DNA from 2 places in the Citricoccus sp. K5 genome. Region 2 is predicted to be linked to the other one. Evidence: predicted binding sites of a transcription regulator. Region 2 holds the regulator's gene; the other holds the start of a gene.
What was found. The regulator HrcA, encoded in region 2, represses chaperone genes, less so after heat shock. The targets are predictions, from matches to a motif close to TTNGCACTCGNNNNNNNCGAGTGCNAA.
Positions count from the first base shown of each region.

Region 1: the regulator HrcA is predicted to act here: its motif matches at 3,199-3,225, upstream of groES (co-chaperone GroES).

Region 1 is NZ_LR732817.1:2,115,869-2,138,507, forward strand. Features, by position in the region: gene BOSE125_RS09360 (M23 family metallopeptidase) at 1-819, shown strand, start outside; gene groL (chaperonin GroEL) at 931-2,526, opposite strand; gene groES (co-chaperone GroES) at 2,731-3,027, opposite strand; gene BOSE125_RS09375 (hypothetical protein) at 3,286-3,816, opposite strand; gene BOSE125_RS09380 (class I SAM-dependent methyltransferase) at 3,995-5,365, shown strand; gene BOSE125_RS09385 (hypothetical protein) at 5,444-6,391, opposite strand; gene BOSE125_RS09390 (ABC transporter ATP-binding protein) at 6,686-7,441, opposite strand; gene BOSE125_RS09395 (iron chelate uptake ABC transporter family permease subunit) at 7,438-8,586, opposite strand; gene BOSE125_RS09400 (ABC transporter permease) at 8,579-9,559, opposite strand; gene BOSE125_RS09405 (siderophore ABC transporter substrate-binding protein) at 9,842-10,879, opposite strand; gene BOSE125_RS09410 (glycoside hydrolase family 3 N-terminal domain-containing protein) at 11,041-12,933, opposite strand; gene BOSE125_RS09415 (glutamate--cysteine ligase) at 13,047-14,267, shown strand; gene BOSE125_RS09420 (hypothetical protein) at 14,264-15,376, opposite strand; gene BOSE125_RS09425 (hypothetical protein) at 15,565-16,881, opposite strand; gene BOSE125_RS09430 (hypothetical protein) at 17,038-17,541, opposite strand; gene tsaD (tRNA (adenosine(37)-N6)-threonylcarbamoyltransferase complex transferase subunit TsaD) at 17,628-18,836, opposite strand; gene BOSE125_RS09440 (hypothetical protein) at 18,886-19,317, opposite strand; gene BOSE125_RS09445 (hypothetical protein) at 19,426-19,923, opposite strand; gene BOSE125_RS09450 (hypothetical protein) at 20,012-21,310, opposite strand; gene BOSE125_RS09455 (flagellar biosynthesis protein FlhA) at 21,288-22,639, opposite strand, start outside.
Region 2 is NZ_LR732817.1:1,498,751-1,507,270, reverse strand. Features, by position in the region: gene lepA (translation elongation factor 4) at 1-1,680, shown strand, start outside; gene hemW (radical SAM family heme chaperone HemW) at 1,699-2,979, shown strand; gene BOSE125_RS06745 (DUF4870 domain-containing protein) at 2,999-3,430, opposite strand; gene BOSE125_RS06740 (DUF3097 family protein) at 3,522-4,394, opposite strand; gene hrcA (heat-inducible transcriptional repressor HrcA) at 4,599-5,612, shown strand; gene dnaJ (molecular chaperone DnaJ) at 5,664-6,809, shown strand; gene BOSE125_RS06725 (16S rRNA (uracil(1498)-N(3))-methyltransferase) at 6,806-7,591, shown strand; gene BOSE125_RS06720 (PhoH family protein) at 7,667-8,520, shown strand, end outside.

The DNA.
Region 1 (22,639 bases), 620 kb from region 2:
GTGATGTCCGTGGCGCCGGTCCCCCGCCTGTGGGCCCTGGTGTGCATGGTGGTTCCCCTGCTGCTGTTCTGCGTGCGTCCACCGGCGCAACGGCCGAAGCCGGTCACCGTGCATGTTCCCGTGCGCGGCCGGTGGATCGCCTGCAACAGCCCAGGTTCGAAAGTCCCCAGCCACGGGGTGCGTGCCCACGGGCAGATGTATGCCGTGGACCTCGTCCAAGAAGCCGCGGACGAGGCCACGGACACAGTCCCATCCCTGGGCTGGTCCCTCCGCGGGCGCAAACCCGAGGACTTCCCGAGCTACGGGGCGCCGGTCTTCGCCATGGCCCCCGGAACGGTGGTCCACGTGACCGGCCAGGTGCGGGACCACCGGGCCCGCGACTCCTGGCCCACCCTGATCTGGATGCTGACCCTGGAGGGTTTCCTCCGCGTCCTCGGTGGGGCCCGGAACATCCTGGGCAACCGGGTGATCGTCCAACACGGCGATGGCACCTATGCGGCGTACGCGCATCTGCGGCAGGGCTCTGCAGTGATCCGCGCCGGCGACCGCGTGGACACCGGGCAACAGCTCGGGCAGGTCGGCAACACCGGGAACACCTCCGAGCCGCACCTCCACGTCCAGCTCATGGATCGGCCCCACCCGGAGACCGCTGCCGGCCTGCCGATGCACTGGACCGGAGTGGAGATCGACGACCAGCGGCTCAGCCATCGCTGGGCCACCGGATACGCGAAGCCCAGCGCAGTGCCGGGCTTCCCGGCCAATGGTCAGATCTTCGAGGCCACAACCCCGCAGGGAGCCGCGTCCATTGACGCCACCTGACGCCCGAGCCGGCTCCGGCTGCCGCGAGGCGGCCGGACAACACAGAGGGGCCCCGGCATGCGCGATGCATGCCGGGGCCCCTCTGCGTTGGACCTCAGGCGGGACTCGAGGTTACTTCTCGTCCTCGTCAGCCACCTTGTCCGCCACCAGGGTCTCGGTGGTCAGCACCAGCGCGGCGATGGACGCGGCGTTGAGCAGAGCGGAGCGGGTGACCTTGACCGGGTCGATGACACCGGCGGCCAGCAGGTCGCCGTACTCGCCGGTCTTGGCGTTGAAGCCGAAGTTCGGCTCCAGCTCCGCGACGCGCGAAGTGACGACGTAGCCGTCCTCGCCGGCGTTCTGGGCGATCCAGCGCAGCGGCTCGACCAGAGCCCGGCGGACGATGCCGACGCCGGAGACGGCGTCACCGGACAGGGCCTTGATGGCCTCGTCCTCATCCAGGGCGGTCAGGGCGTTGATCAGCGCGGTACCGCCGCCGGCCACGATGCCCTCCTCGAGCGCCGCACGCGTGGAGGACACGGCGTCCTCGATGCGGTGCTTGGCTTCCTTCAGCTCCACCTCGGTGGCGGCGCCGACCTTGATGACGCCCACACCGCCGGCCAGCTTGGCCAGGCGCTCCTGCAACTTCTCGCGGTCCCAGTCCGAATCGGTGTTCTCGATCTCGGAGCGGATCTGCGAGACGCGGCCGGCCACCTCATCGGCGGAGCCTGCGCCCTCGACGATGGTGGTGTTGTCCTTGGTGACGGTCACGCGGCGGGCGGAACCGAGCACCTCGAGGCCGACCTGGTCCAGCTTCATGCCGAGGTCCGGGGAGACGACCTGCGCACCGGTGAGGGTGGCGATGTCCTGCATCATGGCCTTGCGGCGATCACCGAAGCCGGGGGCCTTGACGGCCACGACGTTCAGGGTGCCGCGGATCTTGTTGACCACCAGCGTGGACAGGGCCTCGCCCTCTACGTCCTCGGCGATGATGAACAGCGGCTTGTTGGCCTGGAGGACCTTCTCCAGCAGCGGCAGGAACTCCTGCACGTTGGAGATCTTGCCGGAGTTCAGCAGGATGTAGGGGTTCTCCAGGACGGCTTCCTGGCGCTCGGCGTCGGTCACCATGTACGGGGACAGGTAGCCCTTGTCGAACTGCATGCCCTCGGTGATGACCAGCTCGGTGGAGGTGGTCGAGGACTCCTCGATGGTGATGACGCCGTCCGTGCCGACGGTGTCGAACGCGCGGGCCAGCAGCTCGCCGATCTCGTCCGACTGGGCGGAGATGGCGGCCACGGCGGCCACCTGGTTGCCGGAGACATCCACGGCGTTCTCGCCCAGACGCGTGTCGATGGCGGCCACAGCCGCCTCGATGCCGCGCTTGATCTCGTTCGGGGCGGCACCGGCGGCCACCTGGCGCATACCCTCGTTCACGAGGGCCTGGGCCAGCACGGTGGCGGTGGTGGTGCCGTCGCCGGCCACGTCGTTCGTCTTGGTGGCCACTTCCTTGGCCAGCTGGGCGCCCATGTTCTCGTACGGGTCATCCAGCTCGATGTCACGGGCAATCGTCACGCCATCGTTGGTGATGGTCGGGGCGCCCCAGGACTTGTCGAGGACCACGTTGCGGCCCTTGGGGCCGAGCGTGACCTTGACGGTGTTGGCCAACTTGTCGATACCGGCCTGCAGTGCGCGGCGGGCCTCATCGTTGAAAGCAAGCTGCTTCGCCATGAACGAAGCTCCTTTCGTAGAGGAAATCTGCGAATTCCAATGAAAACTGCGGGGAAAAGCTCAAGGTGCGCGGCCGGCGTCGTGCGCTGGTTCGGTTCAGAACCACCACGGACGACGGCGGCGCGGGACGCCCGCAGGCCCGGCCGGCTCAGGTGCCTGGCCGGGCCTGGGCGCGTCAGCCGGACGCTCGGGTCCGGCGAAGAGTCACTTGGTGACGATGGCCAGCACGTCGCGGGCGGAGAGCACGAGGTACTCCTCGCCGCCGACCTTGACCTCGGTGCCGCCGTACTTGGAGTACAGGACCACGTCGCCCTCGGCCACGTCGACCGGGATGCGGTTGCCCTTGTCATCGATGCGGCCGGCGCCGACGGCCACGACCTGGCCCTCCTGCGGCTTCTCCTTGGCGGTGTCCGGGATCACCAGGCCGGAAGCGGTGGTCTGCTCGGCTTCCAGCGGACGGACAACAATACGATCCTCAAGGGGCTTGATAGAGACAGACACGTCTGTACTCTCCTTCTTTTGGGTGGGCCACCCGAGCGTGCGGGCAGCCAGCGTCTATGGATGGTGTTGTGCGCCGGAGGCTGGCCAACCGTCGTCGCGGGAGCCGGATGGCAGGTCCTTCAGGCTTAGCACCCGGTGCCCCGGAGTGCCAGAAATGACTCTAGGCCGGGTTTAGCACTCGGTCAAGGTGAGTGCCAGAGAGCGACGTCGTGGACAGGAGCGTGGTCGGCTGACCATGGAGTCCGCCACACGAGACGGTCAGGCGTTCCGGCGGGCCCGGAAGATCCCGACGGCGGCCACGCACAGTCCCGCGAACGCGGCACCGAGCACGATGAGCGGTCCGGCGAGGGGAACCCAGACCACGTCCCGGCGGATGGCATCCGCCGCCTCGGAGTCGGAGAGCATGTCCCCGCCGCCGAGCGTGAAGGTCCCGGCCACGAAGACCTGGGCGATCACGGTGACGATCAGCAGCAGTGCCGCCACCACGCCGACGGCCATGGACGCGTACAGCAGGATCTTGCACCACAGGGGTGCGGTCGCCGCCTGCAGGGAGGCGCGGGAATCACGCCCGACGTCGGCCCGGCCCGCACCCGAGGCGAGGTCACCGAAATGGTGGGGGCCGTCGTCGTACCCGTCCTGCCGGTGCTTCGTGTCCCGGTGCTCGTCCTCGAAGCGACCGAAGAAGTCGAAGCGCGGCTCACCGTCCCCGTCATGGTCCAGATCCGGCCGGTCCTGGTCCGGGCGCGCAGAGTGAGGCAACGGAGGGCGCGAGGCGGGACGGTCAGGCATGGTTCCAGCCTACCGGTGGGCCCGCGGCGGCGGGTGGACATGTGGACTGCCGGGCGGGGCCTGCCGGTACCGTGGATCCGTGGCTTCCTCCTCGCATGACCCTCACTCCACCCACCCCGCTCCAGGCGGTCCGGCACGCGCCTCCGCAACGGACTCCACGCAGGAGGAGACGGTGCTCATGCCCGTGCTGACACCGGAGGGGTGGTCGTTGCTGAACTCGCTGGAGGGCTACCGGGAGTCTGAGGCACTGACACTGTCGACTCGCCTGCGGGGCGAGGGGCATGCACCGGAGCTGGTCTCGGCCGTGCTGACCCAGTTGAAGTTCCGTTCGAAGGCCGCGGCCAAGTTCGGGCCGTTCGCCGGGCACATGGTCTTCACGCGGGCCGGTCTGGAGCAGGCCACGCGGATGAATGTGGCCGCGTTGCACGCCGGGCGTTTTGCTGCCGCCGGCGTGGGTTCCGTGGCCGACCTGGGCTGCGGGATCGGCGCCGATTCCATGGCCCTGGCCGCACTCGACCTGGAGGTCACCGCCGTGGAGCGGGACGAGACGGTGGCGGCCGCCGCGACGATCAACCTCATGCCGTTCCCGAATGCGTCCGTGGTCTGCGCCGACGCCGAGGAGTGGCTGGCGGCGCTGGCCGGGTCCGGTGGGGACGGTGCGGCCGTCACCAGCGCACGACCCGAGGGGTTCTGGCTCGACCCGGCCCGACGCGTGGTGTCCTCGTCCGGCTCCTCCCGGGTCTTCGACCCCGAGGCCTTCTCCCCTCCCCTGTCCTTCGTGGAACGGCTGGCGGACACCGGGGCGCCCATGGGCGTGAAGCTCGGGCCGGCGTTGCCGCACGACTCCGTGCCGGCCGGTTGCGAGGCACAGTGGGTGTCCGTGGACGGGTCCCTGACCGAGGCGGTGCTGTGGTTCAACGCGCTGGCCCGCCCGGGAGTCCGCCGGTCGGCGCTGGTCTTGGGTGGCGGCTCTGTGGCGACCGGCGGTGACGGCGGGCCGGCAGCGGGAGGCGCGGGGCCGGCGTCGGGCGCTGAGGGTGGCAGGTCTCCGGCTGAGCTGTCCTCCGCCGCCGACTTCGGAGACTCCCCCACCGTTCCCGTGGCCGGGGCGGAGGGACTCACCGGCTTCCTGTATGAACCCGATCCGGCTGTGATCCGCGCCGGGCTCGTCGCGGACCTGATCGACCGGGAGTTCACCGCCGTGGGCGGGCGGCTGCTGGACGAGCACATCGCGTACTTCTGCGCGGATGATGCCGTGGAGACTCCCTTCGCGACGGGTTACCGAGTCCTGGAGGTCATGCCGTACAAGGTCAAGGGCCTGCGGCGCTGGGTCAAGGAGACCGGCGTGGGGCGGCTGGACATCAAGAAGCGCGGCGTGGATGTCACGCCCGAGGAGCTGCGGCGGCTGCTGATGTCCGGCCAGGGCAAAGGCGGCAAGGGCGGCAAGGGCGGCAAGGGCGCGAGCCGCCACGCGACCCTGGTGCTGACTCGCATCGGCGAGGACCGCGTGGCCGTGGTCGTCGATCCTCTGCGTGACACCCCACGCTGAGTGGTCACTTACCGTGGCCTATCACCGGCCATCCGCCACAGGATCTGACCACCCACGGGGACTGTGGTGCGCAGAGGCTCACTGCCCGAGCTCGCGCGAGGCGAATGACCGCCGCAGATCCCTGACGAAGGCGTCCCAGCCTCCAGGGGTGAAGACCTGCTTCGTCACCCTCAGGACGATCCACCCGTCGAACTGCATCCTCCGATCACGTTGGATGTCCCGGTCCCACTGCTTTGCGTCACTGCGATGGTGGTCTCCCTCGTACTGGACACAGATCTTGACGTCTTCCCACACCAGATCCGGAGGGACCCGCTCTCCGGTGGACAGGACAACCTCCGGGTTGACCACGGGCTCGGGGAATCCGGCGTCGACGATCCGGATCCGCAGCCGGCTCTCCTGTGGTGAGTCCGCGCCCTCCCGCAGCAATTCCACTGCCTGCCGCGCACGTCTGATCCCCTTCACCTTCGTCCGTTTGGTGATGACATCCTTGATGTTCTGGATCGACGACAGCGGATGCATACCCGGCTCGCGCTCGGCCGTCGGTCCGTCGCTGCTTTGCAGGAGGCTGTCTCCCGCAGCCACGAGATGCTCCAGGCTCAGGTCCGTTCCAGCGAGTTGCACCCACGTCCAGGCTGGCTCGGTCACACGAACACCCGTGACGCGCTGGATGACGGCGTCCGTGGGGAGCAGATGACCTTGGACCCGTTTGCGGCGAGGTCGCGGTCCGGCTTCACGAGCCTTGGCCACGTGGACCGGGTCGAAGGGCTTGCACCACGGGGGCAGCCACATCCCCCAGACAGCCGCGGCAGTCTCGTGGGTGAACACGCCCATGCCGTGGATATCCTGCAACGCCGCGAGGTGCGCCAGGTCATCGCGCGGGATGGATGACCGCCGACGGATGCCTCGGCTGACCACCTCAAGATCGGGATGCCGCAGGTGCTGTGCTTTCAAGCCCTCGGCGAGCACCTGCTGCGTCGAGAAGATTGACGGGATCTGGTCCGGCAGAGGTCGCTTCTGAGGGGGCATGAAGCCAGCCTGATGAGCCGCCGCGTTTCACGCTGATCACGCGGAACGAAATGTGGACGCACGGACGTAACCGGACAGCAGTGGAGTACTGAGCTATGGAGTCGTGAGTGCGGCGAAGACGGGGCTCCACCGCATCATGAGTGGTCAGGTTGCGTGCCGAAACGCCCCGTGACCGCCACGGCAACTGACCACTCACCGCCCGAGGTCTCCTCCAGGCCCACTGGGTGGTCAGTTGGTGCGCCGGTCTGCCCTGCGACCGCCACGATAACTGACCACCCACGGAATCGGAGGGGATCAGTAGTAGACAGCCAGGCGGCTCTCGGGCCCCTCGATCACGCGCACCGGCGTGGAGAACACCCGCGTGAGCACCTCGTCCGTGATGATCTGTTCCGGGGTGCCGAACTCGGTGACCTTGCCGTCGTTCATGGCGAGGATCCAGTCGGCATAGCGGGAGGCGAAGTTGATGTCATGCAGCACGATCACCACGGTGCGGCCCAGCTCGTCAGCAGCGCGGCGCAGCTGCTTCATCATCTGGACGGAGTGCTGCATGTCCAGGTTGTTCAGCGGCTCGTCCAGCAGCACGTAGTCGGTGTTCTGCGCCAACACCATGGCAACGTAGGCGCGCTGGCGCTGGCCGCCGGAGAGCTGATCCAGGTAGCGGTTCTCCAGCTTGTCCAGGTTGAGGAAGTCGATGGCCTCGGAGATGTACTTCTCGTCCTCCGCCGTCAGCCGGCCCTTGGAATAGGGGAACCGCCCGAAGCCCACCAGCTGCCGCACGGTCAGCCGGGTCACGAAGTGGTTCTCCTGGCGCAGGATGGACAGGATCTTGGCCACGGCCTTGGACGGGGCGTTGACGATGTCCTGCCCGGCCACCTGGATCTGCCCGGCATCCACCTTGAGCAGCCGCCCGATCATGGTGAGGATGGTGGACTTGCCGGCACCGTTGGGGCCCACCAATGCAGTGATCCCGCCCTGGGGCAGTTCCACGCTGACGGGCCCGATCTGGGTCTCGTCGCCGTAGCTCTTCTGAACGCCGTCGAGTGTGATCACAGTCGGCCCTTTCGCATGATGACAATGAGGAACACGAGGCCGCCGACCAGCTCGATGATGATGGTCACGGCGCCTTCCGCGTAGAAGATGTTCCGGAGGACGAAGTAGGCCACGGACAGGATCGTGTAGCCGATCAGCACGGCCACGGGCAGGATGAGCCGGTGGTCGTAGGTGTCCGTGAACTGGTAGGCCAGCGTCGCCACGAGGAAGCCGAGGAACGTCATCGGCCCCACGAGGGAGGTGGTCATGGCCATGAGGATGGCCACCAGGGTCAGCACGATCATGGTCTCGCGCTTGTGGTTCAGCCCCAGGTTGTTGGTGGCGTCCTGGCCCAGCGACATCACGTTCAGCCGCCGCGCCCGGATGAATAGCACGGCCGCGCACACCACCACGATCGGGATGGCGTACGGCAGGTACTCGGTCTGGGCGTTGGAGATGTTGCCGAACAGCCGTGCGGTCAGCACGTCGAACTCGTTGGGATCCAGCACGCGCTGCATGAACGTGGACAGCGCGCCCAGCCCACCGCCGAGCACCACGCCCACCAGCAGCATGATGTGCATGTTGCCGAAGCGCCCGGACAGCAGCCACGAGTACAGCAGCACGGCGAAGACCACCATGAGCCCGGCCTGCAGGAAGAACTGCGGCAGCCCGACCACCATGGTCACACCGGCCACACCGAAGAAGAACACGGCGGCGGTCTGCACCACCGTGTACAGGGACTCGAAGCCCATGATCGAGGGGGTGATGATGCGGTTGTTCGTGGCGGTCTGGAAGCTCACCGTCGCCACGGCCTGGCACACGGCGACCACCAGCATCACCACGATCGACTCCACGCGCAGCTTCGCGATGATCCAGAATCCCTCGGATCCGGGTGGCATGGGGTTGTCCCACGCGAGGTTGCCGTAGGTCGCCAGCGCCGCGAGCACCAGTAGCCCGCCCACCAGCCAGAGGTAGCGACGGCGGTGCTTGGGCTCCCCGAAGGGCCCGGACTGGCGCTGGGGACGGCTTCGCTGCGCCGAATCCCCGGGCCCGACGCCGGCCGGTGCCTCGGCCGGCGCGGGACCGTGCGCTTCGGCCGGGTCAGTCACCGAACCGGTGGCCGGTGCGGTCAGGATCCGACCGTCGGAGGAGGTGTTCTCAGACATGCGTGCGCCTCCTGACGAGCAGACCGATGAAGACGACGGCGCCCACCACCCCGAGGATCAGGGAGACCGGGACCTCGAACGGCATGATGACCACGCGGCCGACGATGTCGCACACCATGACCACCCAGATGCCCACGAGGCAGACCCAGGGAAGGTTGGTACGCAGATTGTCCCCGCGGAACATGGAGACCACGTTGGGCACGATCAGCCCGAGGAAGGGCAGGGCACCGATCACCACGGTGACCACGCCGGTGACGATCGCGATCATGGAGACGCCGGTCAGCAGCACCATGTTGTAGTTCAAACCGACGTTGGTGGCGATGTCCTTGCCGAGGCCGGCCACGGTGAACCGGTCGGCCAGGAGGAAGATGAGAATGCCGACGGCCAGCACGATGAAGAGCAGCTCATACCGGCCGCGCACCACCCCGGTGAAGGAGCCGGCGAACCAGATGCCCAGCTGCTGGAGCATGTCCGTCTGCAGGGCGAGGTAGGTGGAGACGGCCCCGACCACGGCGCCGAGCATGATGCCGATGATGGGCACGATCAGCGAGGACTTCAGCGTCACCCGCTGCAGGAAGAGGAAGAAGACCATGGTGCCGATGAAGGCGAAGAGGATCGAGCCGAGCATGCGGTCGAAGATCGTGGCACTGGGGACCACCAGCATGGTCACGAGCAGCCCGAGGCCGGCCCACTCGGTGGTGCCCGTGGTGGTCGGCTCCACGAAGCGGTTCTGAGTCATCAGCTGCATGACGAGCCCGGACATGGCCATGGCCGCGCCGGCGAGCACCAGGGCGATGGTCCGTGGGACGCGGGTGATGAAGAACATCTCCCAGCCACCCTCGGCAGTGGCGATGTCGTAGACGCCGACGAACAGCGAGGCGACGATCAGGCCCAGGGTCAGGACCACCCCGATGAGCAGCGGCCCCGCGGTGCGCCACGGCCGGCGGCCGGTTCCGCTTGCCTCCGGGGGCAGGCCGTCATGGCCCCCGGGATGGACGGTCTGATAGTCGGCGCCCAGCGGGGCCGTCTGGGCCTCCGGGTTCCGGTGTTCGTATGGTGCTGTCACTGGTGTCCCTGTCGGGGTCAGCCGGAGGTGGCGTTCCCTCGTCGTGCCTCGGTGGTCGGATGACCCCTCGGCGCTTCACGGCTCAGCCCGGATGCGCCGGGCGGGCGGTTGAGCCCGCCCGTCACATCCGGGCCGAATGGTGTTGATCTCCTGGTTGACGTGGCCGTTTTCGTGCCACGCCCGGAAGGATCAGGCGCCGAAGGCCTCGGCGAGCTCGGTGAGGAAGGTGGTGTAGTTCTGGATGTCCTCGTGCACGTAGAAGTCCTCCGGCAGGTAGACGATGTTGCCTTCCTTCACCGCGGTGACGTTCTGCAGCGCCTCGGAGCCCTCGATCAGCTCGGCGGCCGGCTGGTAGCCCTCCTCCTCGGAGGAGGAGGTGGCGGCGTCGCGGTCCATGACCAGGAGCCAGTCCGGGTTGGCCTCGGCGATGGCCTCCACGGAGATGTCATCACCCTGGTGGTTGGTGGAGCCCTCACGCTCCAGCGCGGGGGTCAGCCCGAGCATGTCGAACACCGGGCCGATGGCGCGGCCGGTGGACGGGGCGGCGTAGGAGAGGTCGCCGCCGGTGGCGATGAGCCCGACGACGGTCTGCTCGGCATCGTAGGCACCCTTGGCCTCTTCGATGGCCGCGTCGAAGTCGGCGACCAGGGCCTCGGCCTCAGCCTGCTTGGCGAAGATGTCACCCAGCAGGGTGGTCTGGCGGCGCAGCTCGCTCTCCAACGGCTCACCCTCCACCACGTTGGTGTCGAGGAAGGCGGCGTCACCGATCAGCGGCTTGATCGCCTCGGTCTGGCCGGAGAAGCGCTGCCCGTTCAGGACCAGGTCCGGCTCGGCCTCAACGAAGCCCTCCATGTTGGGCTCGCGATGGCTGCCCAGGTCGATGATCGAGTCGTCGGACGGGTAGTCCACGGTACCCTCGTTCATCAGGCCCAGCGGGGCGGCGGACAGTTCCACGCCCCAGTCCTCGAGGGTGCGGAAGATGCGGTTGTCCGTGGCGATGATCGAATCGGCGGACTCGATGGTCACCTGGTTGCCGGCCATGTCCTCGATCTCCAGCGGGAAGGACTGCGCTTCAGCGCTGGCGCCGGCCGAGCCCGAGGCGCTCGAGGAGGCGGAGGCCGAGCTGTCAGTGGTCTCGGCTTCAGAACCGCCACCGCAGGCGGTGAGGGCGAGGGCGGCAGTGGTCACCAGGGCGGCCAGGCCGAGGCGTCGATTCGTGATCTGCATGCGAGTGGAACTCCTTGGGAAGTGCAGTGCTGCGAGCGCAGGCGTGGCGGAGACATCCTCGTCCCCGGTCCCCTGCATTTGGTAAGCCTAACCTTAGGTGATTAGGTCACGCACTTCGTCGCTTATTGCGGCTACATGTCGGGAAGTGATGCAGATCTCACTCAGCAACCGGTGCCGGCGGGCCAGTCCCCCACCTCGACGGGCAATGCCCCGGGCGCCTCGGCCTCGCCGGTCAGGACGGCCACCAAGGCTTCGAAAGCGCCGGGGGTGCGGCCGTACAGCGCGACCTTCGCGCCGCCGTCGGGCACCGAGGACCGGTCCAGGCCGAACGGCGCGTCCAGGGCGACCACCACGTCCCCCTGGCCGGACCCGCGAGCGCTGCCGACGAGGGTCACCACGGGGCCGGCGCCCACCGTGAGCCCGGCGGCCTCAGCGGCCTCGGCCAGCCGGGCACGGTCGATCTCGTTGCCGCCGGTGACCTGCAGGGAGTCCTCCACCAGCGGTGCGCCGCAGGCGCCGTCCACCACGGTGATGGCCGCCGCGGACAGGTCCCGGGAGACCTGCTCCGGGCCGGCCCCTGTCCCGCTCTTCGTCCCGTTCTCCGTCCCGTTCTCTGTCCCGTTCATGGTCCCGACGCCGGCCTGCTGCTTCTCCTCGTCCGTCGCCTCCTCGAGTTCCTGCGCCAGATGATCCCGCCACATCAGCATGGTCACCACCCGCTCGGCGGCCTTCTCCAGGCGCTCGGCCGGGACCTCGCCGGCGTCCACCGCCTCGACCAGGGCGTCCCGGGCCCCCGGCAGATCGGAGGGCATCAGCAGCAGGTCGGCGCCGGCCGCCAGCGCCCGGACCGGGGCCTCGTTCGCGCCGTACCGCTCCACGAGGGCGCCCATGTTCAGTGCGTCGGTCACCACGACGCCGGCATACGGCTCCGCGTCCGAGCCCGCCACGCCACGCAGGGCCTCATAGGCGGGTGCGGACACCGAGGACGGAACGTCCGGCTCCAACTCGGGCACGATGACGTGCCCCATCATCACCATCGGAGTGTACTGGTCCCCACCCAGCAGCTCCCGGAACGGCAGCCAGTCACGGGCCTCCAGGTCCGCCACGGAGGCGTCCTGCACGGGGGCGGTCACGTGGGAGTCATCCGTGACGGAGCCGTGGCCCGGGAAGTGCTTCGGCGCGGGCAGCACCCCGGCGTGCAGCAACCCGGCGGTGGCCGCGGTGCCGAGCGTGGACACGGTCTCCGGGTCGGAGGAGAACGACCGTGCGCCGATGGCCGGATCGCCCGCGCCGATCGTCACGTCCACGCTCGGTGCGAAGTCCAGCGTGAAACCCAGCTCCGCCAGCTGGGCGCCCATCAGGGCGTGGCCGTCGGTGGCGAGCTGGGCTGCGGTGTCCTCGCCCTCGCTCTCGCCCTCGCCACCGTCCTCACCGTCGGCGCCCTCCGCACCCGCCATCCCGGCGGCTGCGGCTCCGTAGCTCATCGGCGTGGGCCACTCCACCAGCGGCTCCTTGATCCGGGCCACGAGCCCGCCCTCCTGGTCCACGCTGATGATCCCGGTCCAGTCCCGGTTCGCGCTCAGCGCCTCCTGGGTCTCGGCCAGTCGCGTCTTGAGGGCTTCCACACCATGGGTGCCGTCCGCGGCCACCGGGACGGCGTCTCCCATGACGATGATCCCGCCCAGGTTCAGCTCCTCGATCGAGGCCGGATCGGTCCCCGCCGCCCCAAGCTGGCCGACCAGGACCTGCCCGGCCATCTCGGCGGTCTCCATTCCGGCCACGGCTTCAGCCGCGGCCGCCTCCAGGTCCGCCGAGGGACCATCCAGGGCCAGCTCCAGGGCGCTGGGTTCTGGTTGACCCGCTCCCCCGGCACCCCCGGTGCCGTCCGTGCCGGAGCCGGGGGCCGGCGTCGTGCCCCCGCTGCTGCCGTCCGGGCCGGCGGGCGTGGTGCAGGAGGTGAGCGTCAGTGCCGCAGCCAGGACAGCGGTCAGGACAGCGGTCAGGACAGCCGTGGGAGCAGCGGCGGACGGGCGCGGGCGGGATGAGGTCTTCACCTGACCATCGTAGGGATCCCTGCCCGGCCCTTCGCCCCCCCGCTCATCCCTCACTTGTTCCTCACCTGCCTGTCTGGCCGAGAGAGCCCGGTCTGGAGTTCTAGGATGAGTCCATGAACCTTCCCTTCGCACGGTCCGAACAGTCCACCCTGGGCCTCGAATGGGAGCTGGCGCTGGTGGGCGCCACCGACGGCACGCTGAAGCCGGTAGCAGACGAGGTGCTGGCCGGAGTCGCGGACCAGGCGGAGCTGCACCTCGGGCAGGAGCACCCGCACGTCAAGCCCGAGCTGCTGCTGAACACGGTGGAGCTCGTCACGGACGTGTGCCACTCGGTGTCCGAGGGGGTCGGCCAGCTGCGCGATTCGGCCCGCACGGTCCGGCAGGTCACCGATCCCATGGGTGTGGACCTGTACTGCCAGGGCTCGCACCCGTTCGCGGAGCCGACCCTGGAGCGGGTCACCCCGGCGGACCGCTACGGCAAGATGATCGACCGGACGCAGTGGTGGGGCCGGCAGATGCTGATCTACGGGGTGCACGTGCATGTGGGGTTGGATGATGTGCGCAAGGCCATGCCCGTGGTGGACGGGCTCGTGAACTACGTGCCGCACTTCCTGGCGCTGTCCGCATCCAGCCCCTTCTGGGCGGGCGTGGACACCGGTTACCAGTCCCAGCGGACCCTGATGTTCCAGCAGCTGCCCACGGCCGGGCTGCCGTTCCAGTTCCGTGAGTGGTCCGGGTTCGAGCAGTGCGTGGCGGACCTGACCAAGACCGGTGTGATCGACGACGTCACGGAGTGCCGCTGGGACGTGCGCGCCGTGCCGCGACTGGGCACCGTGGAGATGCGCGTGTGCGACGGCGTGGCGACCCTCGAGGAGATGGGTTCGATCGCGGCCCTGACCCAGTGCCTGGTGCAGGACTTCTCCGACACCCTGGAGGCGGGCGGCACCATCCCCACCATGCCGCCGTGGCACGTGCAGGAGAACAAGTGGAGGGCCGCCCGCTACGGCCAGGACGCCATCATCATCCTGGACGCGGCCGGCGAGGAGACACTCGTCTCCGAGCACCTGCGCGCCGAGCTGACCCGGCTCGCGCCCGTGGCCGAACGGCTCGGCTGCTCGGCCGAGCTGGCCGGCGTGGAGGACATCCTCGCCGGCGGCGGCGCGGCGGCGCACCAGCGGCGGGTGGCCGCGGCGGTGGAGACTGCCAGCGGTGTCGGTAGTGCGGAAGGTGCCGGGCCCGCGTCGGGCACGGACGTGGTGCACGACGCCGGCGCTCCCCTGCGCGCGGTCGTCGCCGATGCAGTGGCCCGGACGCGGGTGTCGATCGGGGGCTAGGATGCCGTCTCGGGTCCTGTGCCCTGCAACAACTGACGCTGATAGGGGCCCGGGACGAAGCCCGCCAGATCGGGCATCAGCAAGGTGAAGAGCTGGGCTCCTTGGATCGGGCGCACCGTCACATCGTCAGCACCGGCGGGCGTCACCAGGTAGGTACCCAGGGAACCGGCGTTCAGGATCATCAGTGGCAGGATGGACGCAGGAGTACGAGAACGGTCTGACTCCACGAGCCATAGGCCGAACCCCTCGTGGGCCCACAGGTCTTGCCAGCGCTGATGACCGGCCAGGCGTGTTGGCAGCGGATACCCCGAGTCCATGGAGCGCCGGACCAGGTCACTGAGGGAGACCAGTTCCTGCTCGAGTCGGCCGGAGAAGGCTGGTACGACACCCATGGCGCGGAACATCATCTCACCACCTCGAGTGGCCGAGACCGTTCCGATCCGAGCCGATGAGCACCCCTTCGGAACCACCACGACCGTGGCATCCGACTGGCGTGAGAGTTCGAGCCGAACCTGCCGGCCCTCGCCGCTGAACGCTGTGAGACTAGCGGTGTCTTCGGGCCCCTGAAGGATACTGGCCACCCGTGATGCCCATCGTCCCCAACGCAACCCGTCCCCGTCGCTCAAGCCGAGCTCCGTGGCTTGGTAGGTGGCCTCGGAGTGCAGACGTCCCCAGGACTTACCTTCGGGGTGATGGCGAAGCAACTCCAGCAGAGGACCCTGGATCACGGCCAACGGCACCGCATCCCATCCGTCCGACTCGGCGAAGCCATCCGAGGGATCGCCGGTGGTGGCGGCTACTGGCCTGTCATCCATGCGCAGGAACTCGTCCTCGGGGCCGCCACGTCCCAAGGCAGGCTCCCAGTCTCCAGGAAGGCGCCCGACGAGAGTGTCCAGGATCGAGTCCATCAGGGGAAGGTCCTCCAGGCCCAGGGTGGCGATGACGCACAGGACCGGGTCGTCATTCCAGACATCCACGGTGGCCGAGCCGGTACCGTCCGGGTCCGGCCAGAGCATCCAGCGGATCTCGGCCGCAGCCGATGACCCGTTGACGGTGGCGGCGCGCAGGAAGCGGAACCCGAACCAGGCGCCCTCGCGCCAGTGGTCCATGCCCACTGGCCACGCACCGTGGTCTTGAGTACGGCGGAGATCGAGGCCGGATCGTGTTCCCTGTCCTTCGCCCCATCGGAACACCATGAGGGTCGGCCGCAAGGGCCGCCCCTCAACACGCGGGAGCATCCCCAGGTCCATTCCCGGGAGGGCGATCGTAGTCCAACGCGGTGGGAGGGACAGGGCCATCAGACGATGTCCCCTTCGGCGTACGCCTTCTGGCGTTCTTCCTCGGTCCAGGTCTCGTCGAAGGACTCGTCGATGACCACCGTGGCCAACTGGCCACCACCCCAGGAGATCAAGGCGACGAGGAGCCAACCGGGCACACCGCCGACTCCCAAGGCAGTCACCCCGGCCCCCGCACCGGCGTCGACGGCGCCCGAGGCCATGAACGTCAAGATCTCCTGGGCGAGAACCCGGCGAGTCTGGGTGGTGACCTGTTCATCACTGAGGAGCGGATTCTGTTCCGAGAACTCCTTCTCGAACTCCTTGGTGTTCCATCCACTGGACACCAGTCCCGTAATGACGGTGACGTTGACGTCGAAGAACTTCTTGCCAGCAGTATCCAGGCCGATGCTCTTGTACGCGGCGTCGAAGATCGCACTCTTAGGCACTCCCTCGATCTTCCCGCTGGCAACGTTGATGCCCTGTGCAGCCAGGTACTCCACCATGTTCGGGGGATCCGCGAACGACGAACCGTCCGGGGCGGTGACATTGGTGAGTTCGATGTCGTTGTAGTCCTCGTCCTGGGCGATCGCCAGCTGGACCGCATAGGTCAGGTAGGGATCCTCCGCGGAGCCGGATCGGACCAGCTCGCCTGCCTCGTTGTAGGACCACTTCACGCCGTCGGCGTCCATGTAGTCGTAGGGCAGGTCTTCGAGCGGAACGGATTCGGCGATCTTGAGGTAATCGGCTTCCGAGAGGCCGTCGATCCCACCGAAGAAGTGGCTCCCTTGGAGCAGTGTTGCCAGTTCCTCGGGCGACTCCATGATCTCCAGTGCCGAGGTCCGGCTGACGTAGGCGAGTTGGGACAGCTCATCCATATCGATGGCGGACACCGCATCTGCCATGGTGATGCGGGCCTCTTCAATCGTCAGGTAGATGTCAATGGCCGTCTGCTGGTGTTCATGCCGTTCTTGCTCCAGGGCAGAGAGGTGGTCCGTCGGCGTCCTGCCGTGCTTCTGGACGTAGTCCTCCTCTTCCCATTCCCCGGTATAGACCTTGTTCTTGTCCCGGTCATACTCGTAGAAGCGGGTCAGCCAACCCCGAGCCCAGTAGTCATACGGTTCCTTCTTGCCCTGTTGCGTCTGGATGGTCGCATCGAAGGTGGTCGCCGCAGAGGCGAAGATCTCGGCACCGTGCAGTAGTCCACCGAGTTTCTCGGCCACCGGGGTCATCGCAGCGAAGACCGTCTCCTTGTCAGCGCCCCCATAGACGTCTTTGAACCGGGACCACTGACGTACAACGTCCATGAGGACATCATGGGTCTTGCGGACAGCTTCCATGGTGTTTTCCGCCCCCACGGCAACTCGCGATGAGGGAGGTAGGGGCACGGCCCATGACACGAAGTTGTCATGCTCTTCAGGAAGGATGTTGTCAGGGACCGACGCCTCTTGCCAACGTATGGTCTCGAATCTCATGGTGCTCTATCCGTCGCTGCCCTACGGGGCGTCGTGGGCGGTGGTGAAGGGTTGAGGATTGTAGGAACCGGGCGTCTCAGCATCGGACGGCGGCGTGTACTCCCATGCTCCGTTCTCTGGATCGTCGGGCGTTGGCCGTGAGTTGTCCGGCTCACCGTGTTCTCCCCCGGTGCGGAACTCCGGATATACGTTCTCCGCGCCGGCGGCATCAGCAGCCATCGCAGCATCCCCTGATGCGTAGTAGACGACCACGTCCCGCATTGCATCGATGAGGCTGCGAATGTCACTCTCGATCGATTTGTAGTGGGGAATCAACTGCTCATCGTAGAACTGCTTGTAAGCTGCATTAGTCCGTTCGGCGCTGTCTTGAATCTGGTCAGTCTCGTCCGTCCCGTAGGTCCCGGTGTCCACCGAGTCCTTGTCCACGTCCAGGCCAGTGAAATGCTTGTTGTCGTTGGAGAGGATCCCCTCAAGGTCATTGATGACCTGCTGGCATCCGTCCAGATCAATCCAGTAGGAACTCATGTGCGAGCGCCACCCTTCCTCGTCTCCTCCAGACTAGGAGGACCCGGTAAGAGGCAACAATGGGGAGAACTCCCCATCCGCGCCGCTCAGGCCACCAGCGAGATGCTCTCCACCGGCTGGCCGGGATCTGCGGCGAAGTCCAGGCCGGACGGTGCCACCCCGTCGGCCACAAGTTGCGCGCCCAGGGCGGCGACCATGGCCCCGTTGTCCGTGCACAGCCTCACGGGCGGCACCGTCAGCCCGATCCCGGCGGTTTCGCACCGCTCGGCCAGCAGCGAGCGCAGCCGGGAGTTGGCGGCCACTCCCCCACCGAGCAGCAGGTGGGTGATGCCGTGCTCCGTGCAGGCGCGGACCGCTTTGGCGGTGATCACGTCCGCGACCGCCTCCTGGAAGGACGCGGCGATGTCCGCCGTCGGGATCTGGTCCTCCGGCACACCGGCGGCCTCGAACTGCTCGACGCACCGGGCCACGGCGGTCTTCAGCCCGGAGAATGACCAGTTGTGGCGGTGCTTGCCGGGCTCTTCCGCACTGCCCACGAACTTCGGCGCGCTGAGGCCCCGCGGGAAGCGGAAGGCCTTCGGATCGCCCTGCTGGGCCAGCCGGTCGATCACGGGTCCACCCGGGTAGCCGGCGCCCAGGAGCCGGGCGACCTTGTCATAGGCCTCGCCCGCGGCGTCGTCGATGGTGGAGCCGAGCAGAGCGACATCCGTGGTGAGGCGGTTGACCTGCAGGATCTCGGTGTGCCCGCCGGAGACCAGCAGGGCACCGAGGTTCTCAGGCAGCGGTGCCGACGTGCGCTCCACGGACTGCTCGCCGTCCGTGTTCCCTTCCCCGAGCACGACGGCGGCCGGCCCGGTTCCGCTCTCGGCCACCCCGTCCAGCATGCCGACCCCGACGTGGGCCACCAGGTGGTTGAGCCCAAAGAGCGGCTTGTCCGCGGCGAGCGCGAGGGCCTTCGCTCCGGCCACTCCGACCATGAGAGCGCCGGCGAGTCCCGGACCGGAGGTCACGGCGATGGCGTCGATCTCCTCCAGCGTGACGCCTGCGGTGTCCAGGGCCTGCTGCAGGGTGGGGATGAACTCCTCGAGGTGGGCCCGAGCCGCGATCTCGGGGATGACCCCGCCGAAGCGGACATGCTCCTCCATGGAGGAGGCCACCGCGTTGGCCAGCAGCTCGGTCCCGCGTACGATGCCGAATCCGGTCTCGTCACAGGAGGTCTCGATACCGAGGACCAGCGGGGCGGCAGGAACATCAGCGAGGACATCGGAGGTCGGGTCATCAACCGTGGAGAGCATGCCCACCATTCTAAGTTCCCCCTGGGGGAAGCTGATCGGCCCTGGCGCATCAGTCCCGTGGAATCGGGTACCAATCGAGGTCGGTGGGCGCCCTTCCGGCACCGAGAGCAGCGCTCGGACCGGCATGGACTTCCGCGGAGTGCACGGCCGTCGGGAACACCATCTCGGGAGACATGGACCACTTGCCGAAGGGTGAGAGCACGCGCCAGTCGCCGTCCGCCTCGGCCGGGGCCAGCACGGAGCCGACGGTGGCGAGGATCTGGCCTTCACCGGCATGGATCACCTCGGCGATCAGGCCGTTGACGCGCACGGTGCCGGCACCGGAGACCACCGCGTCCTCGAGCACACCGGTCACCTCCACGGTCACACCGGCGGGGACCTCTACCAGGCCGGAGACCGAGCCGGTGAGGGTAGTCGACTCGGCCGGGGTCCCGTTCAGGACGGTCACGCCCCCCAAGGGGGTCTCGGCAGAGTTCCACATGCTGTCCACGCTAGGCAGCATGGCCTCAAGCGGCGATGGGCAGGCCTACCCCTTGACGGTTTCCCTCATTGCTGATACGAGCTGCTGATAGGAGGCGCGGTAGTTGGGTCAAGCGGGGCCGGCCGCGTCCCCATCGTCGACGGTCGAACCATCCTCTGGACCATCCCAACCGTCCGCAAGACCGTCCCGGCCAACGCGGCCATACCGGTCCACGGCCCAGGAGGCATAGTCGTTCAGCGCCACGATCTCTCGGTGCCACGCTCGCCCGTCCTCCCGTTCATACAGCCACGCCGGTGCTCCGAGTTCGAGAACGGAAGCCGCCATCTGCGCCTGGGCCACCGTCTCGGCCAGCGAATACAGCTCGTGGACCCGGCGCCGGTAGCGCTGGGTCCGGCGGGACAGGGCGAGTTCGCCGGTGCTGGACTCCCGGGCGGACCGATCGGAGAGGGCCTCGGCCAACTCCAACAGGATCTCGTCCACGGCGTCCACCACGGAGTGTGGGCCGCGGTGGTCCGCACGGTATTGGCCTGCGATGTCCTGCCACGTCTCCGTGGTTCCTTCCGGGAGAACGTCCGGGAGGTCATCACGGGAGGGAAGGTCGTGCACCGTGGGCTCCTGGGGATACTCGGTCCGAGTGCGGTTCATACCCTCTGACATGCGCAGAACGCCGGGCCCGGGCGTCTGTTCTGCCCCCTCACCGGTGCGTGTGCTGGGCAAACTCGGAGAACTCAGACGGGGTGTGCAGGCGGTGACCCAGGTCCCTCACGGTTCCTGGGGTGCCCGTCACGGTGCGCGGCACCGCCACCACTGACGCCGGCTCGACCACCTTCGCCACCTGCCGGACCCAGGCCTGTGTATCGGCATGCTTGCGCGAGGAGTCGATCGCCAGCACCAGGTGCATGGGCGCGTACCGGAGCAACCCCTCGGCCAGATGCGCTGTGTCGGATCCGTCGCCGAGCCCGTAGCAGACCACGGTTGCCCCGGCCCGTCCCCCGTTGAGGACGCCCGCAGCCGACCACGTGTGGTGGCCGGTCCGCTCGGCGGCCTCCACGGCGTCGTCGAGCAGGCCCGCGAACACGAGCCGGATGCTGCGCGGCATGGAGGAGTTGCGGGGCTCCTCGGCGTGCGGCGTGCCGTGCAGGGTGTCTGGGAGATCTGCCGGTGCGGCAGCATGGTCCAGCATCTCGTGCAGGTGGGGATCCTCGGTGGAGAACACCGGGACGACGGCGGCCGTGCGGTGTCCGGCAGCATTCGGTCCCGGGGAGCCGCTCGCACCGGAACCGGCCACGGTGCCAGCCACTGCTCCGGTCCCCCGTCCAGCTCCCGCCCCGGTGCCGGGTGCGGTGTCCGGTGGGCTACTCGGATCGGCTCCGGCATCGAGGCCGTCCATGAGCAGGCCGTAGGCCGTGTTCAATCCGGGTCCGCCCTGCAGGGCCGTCGTCGGGATCGGTCCGGGGCCCCAGCCGGGGATCTCCTGGACGGTGTCCGGGTTGACTGCGCCCACGGAGCCGTTGCGCGTGTGCGCGCGACCGGACTGACCGGCGTCGGAACCACTCGGAGGGGTGCTCAGAGGACCACTCGGAAAGCCGTTCGCATCGCCGCCCCGTGGACCGGCTCCCGGCGCGGCGATGCGCCCGGACATCGATCCGGTGGCCACACGGTTGCCTGCGGTGCTCGACCGCGCGGCACTGCCGCCCGGCAGCTGGTCGGCATCCTGCGGGGCCTCCGGGCCGTCGTCGTGCCCGACGTTGCGGCCGACGCGCGTGCGCCCGTCCTTCGGGGAGGACGATCCGCGGGACCGTGTCCTGTGTTGGCCGGGTTCCTGTGGCGGGTGGGCGTCCGCGCGGTAGGTGACGCGGTCCTCGCCGCCACCCTCTTCACGGATGCTGAAGATGGAGTAGGTGGTGCCGGGTCTGAAGTGCAGTTCGGCCTCGTGCTCGAGCTCCTCGAGGGAGTCGGCGAAGACGGACTTACGCCAGCGCACGTTCGCCACCCACTGTCGCGGCCGTCCTCACCTGGAGGCTGGGCTGGGATGAGGCCTCGGTGTAGGACAGCACGGCCACCTCCACGGACCAGGAATCGAGCTTGCGGGCCAGGTCGGCGCGGAGGGACTCTCCGCACACGAGCACGGGCTGCTCGCCTTCGGCCACACGGGCGGCCACGGCGGTTCGCACGCCGTCCGCGAGTCGGTTGAAGACCTCGAGGGAACCGGTGATGGAGGAGCCTTCCGGGCCGGTGCGCAGGCCCTCGAGCAGACCCTGCTCGAAGACCGGGTCGAGGGTGATGGCCGTCAGCACACCGTCCACACTGGCCCGTTCGGCGATGACCGGGGCCAGGGCCAGCCGACACGCCTCAACCAGGTGCTCGATCAGCTTGGAGGTGCCGGCACGCTGGGCGATAGTCTCGAGGATGCGGGGCAGGTCGTTGATGGGCACGCCCTCGGCGAGCAGGCCCTGCAGCACCTGGTGGACGGTGGAGGCGGGCACCAACCCGGGCACCACGTCCTCCACGGTCTCCGGAGAATCGGCGGCGACGGCGTCCAGCATGGTCTGGACGTCCGCGCGTGACAACAGCCGGGCGGCGTGGCGCTCCAGCACCGAGGCCAGTTGAGTGGTGACCACGGTGGTGCGGTCGAACACGGCGGAGCCGGCCATCTCGGCGATGGTGCGCATCTCCTCCGGGATCCACTTGCCGTCCAGGCCGAAGACCGCCTCGCGCGTGGGGGCGCCGGACAGGGCAGCGAGGTCGCCGCCCAGGGCGAGCAGCCGCCGGGCGGGGGCCTGCCCCTCGGCAGCAGTGGTGCCGGCGATGAGAATGCGGTAGGCGCCTGCGGGCAGCTCCACGTTGTCCCGGGTGCGGACCTGCGGGATGACGACACCCAGGGACAGGGCCATCTGTTCACGCACGCCTCGAATGCGGGCCACCAGGTCATCCGGTGAGCCATTGGCCAGGTCCACGATGTCCGTGGCGAGATGCACCTCCACCGGGGAGGTCCGCATGCGCTGGATCAGGTCCTGGCCCGGGTCCTTGACCGGTTGCTGGGCTGCATCTCCGGCGGCCTTGGCACTCTCGGCCTCCTCCGCCTCCTTGGCCCGTGCCTTGCCCGCGGCGCGGCCGGCCAGGATGAGGGCGGCCCCGAGCAGCAGGAACGTCAACAGCGGCATCCCCGGGATCAGTCCCATGGCGATCGCGGCGACGCCGGCCACCACGAGCGGCGTGGAGAACTGGGAGAGCTGCTTGGTGGTGGCGGTGCCCAGGTCCTCGTCCGCCGTGGAACGGGTGACGATCATGCCGGTGGCGGTGGCCATCAGCACGGACGGGA
Region 2 (8,520 bases):
ATCGAGCGTGAGCGTGGCATCACCATCAAGTCGCAGGCCGTGCGCATGCCCTGGAGCCTCAACGGCACCGACTTCACGCTCAACATGATCGACACGCCGGGGCACGTGGACTTCACGTACGAGGTGTCCCGGTCCCTTGCGGCCTGCGAGGGCGCCATCCTGCTGGTGGACGCGGCCCAGGGCATCGAGGCACAGACCCTGGCCAACCTCTACCTGGCCATGGAGAACGAGCTGGCCATCATCCCCGTGCTGAACAAGATCGACCTGCCCTCTGCCGATCCGGACCGGTATGCCGCGGAGATCGCGGGACTCATCGGTTGCGAGCCGGAGGACATCCTTCGGGTCTCCGGTAAGACCGGCGTCGGGGTCGAAGAATTGCTCGATCGCGTGGTGGAGGCTGTCCCCGCTCCCACGGGCAAGCCGGACGCCCCGGCCCGGGCCATGATCTTCGACTCCGTGTATGACACCTACCGGGGCGTGGTCACCTATGTCCGCGTGGTGGACGGCAAGCTGTCCCCGCGCGAGAAGATCAGGATGATGTCCACGGGGGCCACCCACGAGCTCCTCGAGATCGGCGTGTCCTCCCCGGAGCCCAAACCCTCCAAGGGTCTCTCCGTGGGCGAGGTGGGCTACCTCATCACCGGTGTCAAGGACGTCCGCCAGTCCAAGGTCGGTGACACGGTCACGGGTGCCGGCAATCCGGCGCAGGAACAGATCGGTGGCTATGAGGATCCCAAGCCGATGGTCTTCTCCGGGCTGTACCCGATCGACGGCTCCGACTATCCCGTGCTGCGTGATGCCCTGGACAAGCTCAAGCTCAACGACGCCGCCCTGGTGTACGAGCCCGAGACCTCCGTGGCCCTCGGCTTCGGGTTCCGCGTGGGGTTCCTCGGCCTGCTGCACCTGGAGATCATCCGTGAGCGCCTGGAGCGCGAGTTCAACCTGGACCTGATCTCCACCGCCCCGAACGTGGTCTACGAGGTCACCAAGGAGGACAAGACGGTCGTCACGGTGACGAACCCGTCCGAGTTCCCGGAGGGCAAGATCAACGAGGTCGCCGAGCCCATGGCGTCGGCCACGATCATCGTCCCCAGCGAGTTCATCGGCTCCGTGATGGAGCTCTGCCAGGGCAAGCGCGGCCAGATGAAGGGCATGGACTACCTCTCCGAGGAACGCGTGGAGATCCGCTACTGGATCCCGCTGGCGGAGATCGTCTTCGACTTCTTCGACCTGCTCAAGTCCCGCACCAAGGGCTATGCCTCGCTGGACTGGAAGGCCGACGGCGAGCAGACCGCCGACCTGGTCAAGGTGGACATCCTGCTCCAGGGTGAGACCGTGGACGCGTTCAGCTCCATCACCCACAAGGACAACGCCTACGCCTATGGCGTGATGATGACCGGAAAGCTCAAGGAGCTGATCCCGCGCCAGCAGTACGAGGTGCCGATCCAGGCGGCCATCGGCTCGCGCATCATCGCCCGCGAGAACATCCGCGCCATCCGCAAGGACGTGCTCTCCAAGTGCTACGGCGGCGACATCTCCCGTAAGCGCAAGCTGCTGGAGAAGCAGAAGGAGGGCAAGAAGCGCATGAAGATGGTCGGCCGCGTGGAAGTCCCTCAGGAGGCCTTCATCGCCGCGCTGTCGTCGGACGGCGCTGGCTCCGAGACCGGCGCCAAGAAGTAGGGCGGGGACGAACACACCTTGCCTTCGATCCTTCCCCTCGGCGACCCCGCGCCCGACGACGGCCGGTTCCCCGCAGCGGTGGGGAACCGGGTGCGTGAGGCGGCCGAGGCCGGCCAGCCGCGCACCTTCAGCCTCTACGTGCACGTCCCGTTCTGCTCCGTCCGGTGCGGCTACTGCGACTTCAACACCTATACCGCCGAGGACCTGGGCCCCGGCGCGTCCCGGTCGTCCTACGCGGACACCGTGGCCGGTGAGCTGGACTTCGCGGCGCAGGCGCTGGCCGGTTCGGAGATCCCCCCGCGCACGCTGGAGACCGTCTTCTTCGGCGGCGGCACGCCCACCCTGCTGCCCGCCGCAGACCTGGTCCGTATCCTCGGCAGGGCCCGGGACGTCTTCGGGATCACGCCCGGCGCGGAGATCACCTCGGAGGCCAACCCCGACTCGGTCTCCCTCGAGTCCCTGCGGGAGATGGCCGCCGGTGGATTCACCCGGGTCTCCTTCGGCATGCAGTCCGCCGTCCCGCACGTGCTGGCCACGCTGGACCGCACGCACCGGCAGGAGAACGTCCCGGCCGCCGTCGGCTGGGCCCGGGAAGCCGGCCTGGAGGTGTCCCTGGACCTGATCTACGGCACGCCGGGGGAGTCCCTGAAGGACTGGCGCACCACCGTCGAGGCGGCACTGGCCCTGGCACCGGACCACATCTCGGCCTATTCGCTCATCGTGGAGGAGGGAACCAAGTTCGGGACCTCCGTGAAGCGGGGGACCGTGCCGGATGTGGATCCGGACGACCAGGCAGACAAGTACCTGCTGGCCGAGCGGCTCTTCGCCGAGGCCGGCTACCGCTGGTACGAGATCTCGAACTGGGCCCACGATCCCGAGGACCGCGGCATCCACCGGGCCCGGCACAATGTGGCCTACTGGCGTGACCAGGACTGGTGGGGCGCCGGCCCCGGCGCCCACTCACACGTGGCCGGCGTCCGGTTCTGGAACGCCAAGCATCCGGCGGCCTATGCGCAGCGACTGGCCACCGGGATCTCCCCGTCCGTCGGCCGGGAGGAACCCGACGCCGAGGCGCGGTTCCTGGAGCGCGTCATGCTGGGCGTCCGGCTCTCGGACGGGCTGCCGACGGCCGCCCTGGAGCAGGCGCCCGACGGCGGCGCCCAGGGGCGCCAGGAGATCGCCGCGATGATCGGCGAGGGACTGCTGGACGGACGGGCGGCGCTGGCCGGCCGGGTGGTGCCCACCCTGCAGGGCCGGCTGCTGGACGACGCGATCGTCCGGCGACTGGCCGGGTTCTAGCGCCGGCTCCGGACCGGGCTTACTGGATCAGGCGCAGGTTCAGCGGGTAGCGATAGGGGCGGCCCTTGTTGCACTGGATGCCCGCCGCCACGCCGGAGACCGTCATGAACAGCCACAGGAGCATGGCGACGATGCCGAAGATGCCGCCGACGATGGGAATGAGGGCCAGCAGGTTCGCCACGATGGCCAGTACCGTGGGCGGCAGCGTGAAGTTCAGCGCCTCCTTGGCCTCCTGGGCCGTGAACGGACCCCGGTGGCGGAAGACCAGGTAGATCACCAGGGAGGGGATGCATCCGAGGAAGCCGCCGAAGTGTGCGAGGGTGGCCCACTGACGGTCCTCGGCCGGCGTCAGCGGCTTGGCCTGGTCCGGTGACCCCTGCAGCTGCTGATCGCGCCGGGGGGCGGCGCCGGGGCGCGGGCGGTGCGGACTGCCGGGCTCCTGCTGGGACACGTCCTGGGCCTTTCCGTTCGGAGGTGATGGGTGGCGTTCGGTCGTCAGTGTACCGCCGGGTTCCGGGAGTTCCCTGCAGGTCGGTGGACGGTCAGTGCTCCGCGGCGGTCAGGAAATCGATGACCTCCTCCACCCGGCCCAGCAGGGTCGGCTCCAGGTCGGCATAGGTCCGCACCTGGGACAACAGCCTCTTCCAGCCCAGGCCGATGTCCTCCTTGGTCCGGTGTGGCCAGCCGAGGCCGGCGAGGATGCCCGTCTTCCAGTCCTGGCCCTTCGGCACCACGGGCCAGGCGCCGATGCCCAGGACGGAGGGCTTGATGACCTGCCAGACGTCCACGTAGGGATGACCGACGATCAGCACGTTGCCGCGCGCCCCGGGGACCTTCATGGCCTCGACGGCGATCTTCTCCTCCTTGGACCCGGTCACGAGGTGGTCCACGAGGATGCCGAGCCGGCGCTGCGGACCGGGTGAGAAGTCCCTGATGGCGCCTGCCAGGTCGTCCACCCCGTGCAGTGGCTCGACCACGATCCCCTCCAGACGCAGGTCCTCACCCCAGACCTTCTCCACGAGCTCGGCGTCGTGCAGCCCTTCGACCCAGATGCGGGAGGCCCGCGCCGTGCGGGCCCGGGCGTTGTCCACGCGCAGGGAACCCGACGCCGTACGGGCCGGTTTCGCGGGGGAGTCACCGGGGGTGCCGCCCGGTGTGGGGGGCACCACCTCGACGGGCTCACCGTCCACGAGGAAGCCATAACCCAAGGGGAAGGACTTCGTGCGTCCCCGGCGGTCTTCCAGGACGACCAGGTGTACACCGCCGGACTTCTCGACCCGAAGGACGGCACCGGTGAATCCGGTCTCCGTGTCCTCCAGGACGGCGCCCCGGTTCGCGGGGACCTTCTCGACGGTGCGGGCGGTCGGGCGGAAGCCGCCGTCGAGGGTGCCCGGGCCCCAGTTGTTCCATTCCACGGGCATCGACGCTAGCAAGAGGACCCGGCGTAACCGTGCAGCGGCTCGCGCGGCACGCGGTCGGCACGAGCCCGGCGGTGGGCGGGCTCCGTGCCGGAACCCGCAGGGTCGCGGGGAAGTGGTGGTACATCGATTGGACACAAGGTCTAGACTTGGCACTTCAAAGCGTCGAGTGCTAAGCCGGATGACAGGCAGGAGGAACCGATGAGCGAGCAGCCGCGCCGCATGCAGGTGCTGCAGGCCATCGTGGAGGACTATGTGTCCTCCCGCGAGCCCGTCGGCTCCAAGGCCCTTGTGGACCGTCACCAATTGGGCGTGTCCTCGGCCACCGTCCGGAATGACATGGCGGCCCTCGAGGAGGAGGGGCTCATCGTGGCCCCGCACACCTCCTCCGGACGCATCCCCACGGACAAGGGCTACCGGATCTTCGTGGACCAGATCTCCGAGGTGAAGCCGTTGTCCGCCGCCGAGAAGCGCGCGGTGCAGACGCTGCTGGACGCCAATGGGGACTTCAACGAGATGATGGCCCGCACCGTGCGGCTGCTCGCGCAGCTCACCAACCAGGTGGCCGTGCTGCAGTACCCCCACGTGGACTCGTCCACCATCCGGCACATCGAGTTCGTCTTCCTGGCGCCCCGCCGGGCTCTCGTCGTCGTGATCCTGTCCACCGGACAGGTCGACCAGCGCGCCTTCGGCCTCGAGGTCGAGGCCAACGAGACGTCCCTGTCCGTGCTGAAGCAGCAGTTCCTGCGCTACCTGGACGGGCTGACACCGGTGCAGGCTGCCGAGGGTCTCCGGCTCGCCCTGGCCGAGGTGCCGGCAGAGGATCGGGATCTTGCCCTGGCCTTCGCCACCCAGCTGGACCAGATGTTCGCGGCACGCCGGGAGGACCGGATCATCATGGCCGGCACTGCCAACCTGGCTCGCTCGACCGGGGACTTCCCGTTCTCGATCGGCCCCATCCTGGAAGCGCTCGAGGAACAGGTCGTGTTGTTGCGCCTGCTGACCGAGATGGAGCAGGATGTGCGTGGCCTCAGCGTGCGCATCGGCTCCGAGAACACCGGATCCCTGTCCGAGGCGTCCGTCGTCGCCGCAGGCTACGGCCCCGGCTCCGGCGCCAAGCTCGGCGTCGTGGGCCCCACCCGTATGGACTACCCGGGCACCATGACCGCCGTGCGGGCAATCGCCCGATACCTGTCCCGGATCCTGTCGCAGTAGCGGCCAGGACCGGCATCCACCACCCCACCACCGGAAGGAACACCGCAGACCGTGGCTGACCATTACGAGGTGCTCGGCGTTGGCCGGGACGCCTCCGCCGAGGAGATCAAGCGCGCCTATCGCAAGTTGGCCCGCAAGCTCCATCCCGACGTGAATCCGGCTCCCGACGCCTCCGAGGAGTTCAAGAACGTCACGCGTGCCTACGAGGTCCTCTCGGATCAGGAGAAGCGCCGCAACTATGACGCCACGGGCCATGAGAACGGCACCGGCGGCATGGGCGGCGGCTTCGGCGGTGCCGATTTCGGTGGTTTCCAGGACATCTTCGAGACGTTCTTCGGCGGTGGCGGCTCCGGCGGCATGGGTGGTGGCAGGGGCGGTGGTCCCGCCAGCCGTGCGCGGCGGGGGCAGGACGCCCTCATCACGGCCAAGCTCGACCTCAGTGATGCGGTCTTCGGCACTGAGAAGACCCTCGAGGTGGACACCGCCGTGGTGTGCCCCACCTGTGACGGCAGCTGCAGTCAGCCGGGCACGCATCCGGAGACCTGCACCATCTGCAATGGTCAGGGCGCCATCCGCCGGCCGGTCCGCTCCATCCTCGGCACCGTCATGGCCGCCGAGACTTGCTCGGCCTGCCAGGGCTTCGGGACCGTCATCCCGGATCCGTGCCGCGAGTGCTCCGGGCAGGGACGCATCCGTGAGCGCACCTCACTGACCATCAAGATCCCCGCCGGTGTGGCCACAGGGACCCGGATTCAGCTCGCCGGCCGCGGCGAGGCCGGTCCCGGCGGTGGCCCGAATGCCGATCTCTACGTGGAGATCGAGGTGCGTCAGCACGATGTGTTCGTCCGCGACGGCGATCACCTGCTGGCCACGATGAGCGTGCCGATGGCCGCCGCCGCCCTGGGGACCACGCTCACGCTGGACACCTTCGACGGTGAGAAGGAGGTGCCGGTGAAGGCCGGCACCCAGTCCGGAGAGGTGCAGACCCTCAAGGGCCTGGGCGTCGGCCGGTTGCGGAGCTCCGGCCGCGGTGATCTCAGGGTCACCCTGCGGGTGGAGACCCCCACCAGACTCGACGACGAGCAGCGCGCCCTGCTGGAGCAGCTGGCCGGTCTGCGCGGTGAGGACCTGGTGCACGGCACCACGGAACACCGCGGGTTGTTCTCCAAGTTCCGGGACAACCTCAAGAACCTGTGAGCAACCCCCTCTTCTACGTCGGTGACGGCGAGCTGGCCCCCGCCTCGGCGGGGGCCAGCGTGGTGGTCTCGGGTGCCGAGGCCCGGCACGCGGTCCAGGTCATGCGCCTGTCGCCGGGGGAGCGCGTGGACGTGGCGGACGGATCCGGCCGGCGCGTGAGCGGCACCGTGCACTCCGCGGCGCCCGACCGGCTGGAGGTCACCGTCGAGACCGTCCACGACGAGCCGGCGCCGAACCCAGAACTCGTGCTCGTCCAGGCCCTCGCCAAGGGCGACCGGGACCTGCTGGCCATCCAGACGGCGACGGAGCTGGGGCTCGATGCCGTGCACCCCTGGCAGGCCGAACGGTCCATCGTGCGGTGGAAGGGTGACAAAGCAGCCAAAGCCGTGACCAAGTGGGAGGGGGCGCTGCTCTCGGCCGCGAAGCAGGCACGCCGCACCCAGGTGCCCCGCACGGAGAAGGTGCTCGACGGCGTCGGGGTCGCGTCGGTCTGCGGGCCCGGCTCCCTGGTGCTCGTCCTGCACGAGGACGCGCGGCAGTCACTGGGCGAGGCCGTTGCCGAGACGGGGATTCTGGCCCGCGGGACCGTGGAACGGGTAGAACGGATCGTGCTGGTGGTCGGCCCCGAGGGCGGCATCAGCCCGGCCGAGACCGCCGCCCTGGTCGAGGCCGGGGGGCGGCCCGTGCTGCTGGGGCACCACGTGCTCCGGTCCTCCACCGCCGGTCCGGCCGCCGTCGCTGTCCTCCAGCAGCTGCTGGGACGGTTCGGGCCGCGGACGTAGACTGACCTCGTAGTCCACCCGCCCCACCCTTTGTCCCAGTAGTTGTCCCACCAGCCAGGAGCTGAAGCACCTCCCTTGAGTCTTTCCACGGAACGTGACCACATCACCATCTCCTTCGCCTCGGCGGAGACCATGGTGCGGACCTTCGGCCCGCAGGACCTGTTGCTGCGGATCCTCGACGGCCTCTATCCGGATCTGACCGTCTCCGTCCGCGGTGAGGACCTGGACGTGGAGGGCCCCGTCCCGGACGTGCAGCAGGCGCGCCAGGTAATCGAGGACCTGCACGGCCTGGCCCGGCGCGGCACCTCGATCACCCCCGAGGTCATCGAACAGGTGACCAGTCTGGTGCGGGGTGGATCAGGGGCCCAGGCCTCCGGACTGCTCTCTGCCTCGATCCTCTCCAGCCGCGGCCGGAAGATCCGGCCCAAGACGGCGAACCAGCAGCACTATGTGGAGAGCATCGACCAGAACACCATCACCTTCGGTCTCGGTCCCGCCGGCACCGGCAAGACCTACCTGGCCATGGCCAAGGCGGTCCAGGCGTTGCAGGCCAAGGAGGTCAACCGGATCATCCTCACCCGGCCGGCGGTCGAGGCGGGGGAGCGGTTGGGGTACCTGCCGGGCTCGCTCAGCGAGAAGATCGACCCGTACCTGCGGCCCCTCTACGATGCCTTGCATGACATGGTCGAACCCGAGTCCATCCCGCGGCTCATGGCGGACGGGACGATTGAGGTGGCCCCCCTGGCCTACATGCGCGGACGCACGCTCAACGACGCGTTCATCATCCTCGACGAGGCCCAGAACACCACGGTCGAGCAGATGAAGATGTTCCTGACCCGCCTCGGCTTCGGCTCTCACATGGTCGTCACCGGCGACACCAGCCAGGTCGACCTCCCGCGGGGAACCAACTCGGGCCTGGCGCAGTCCGT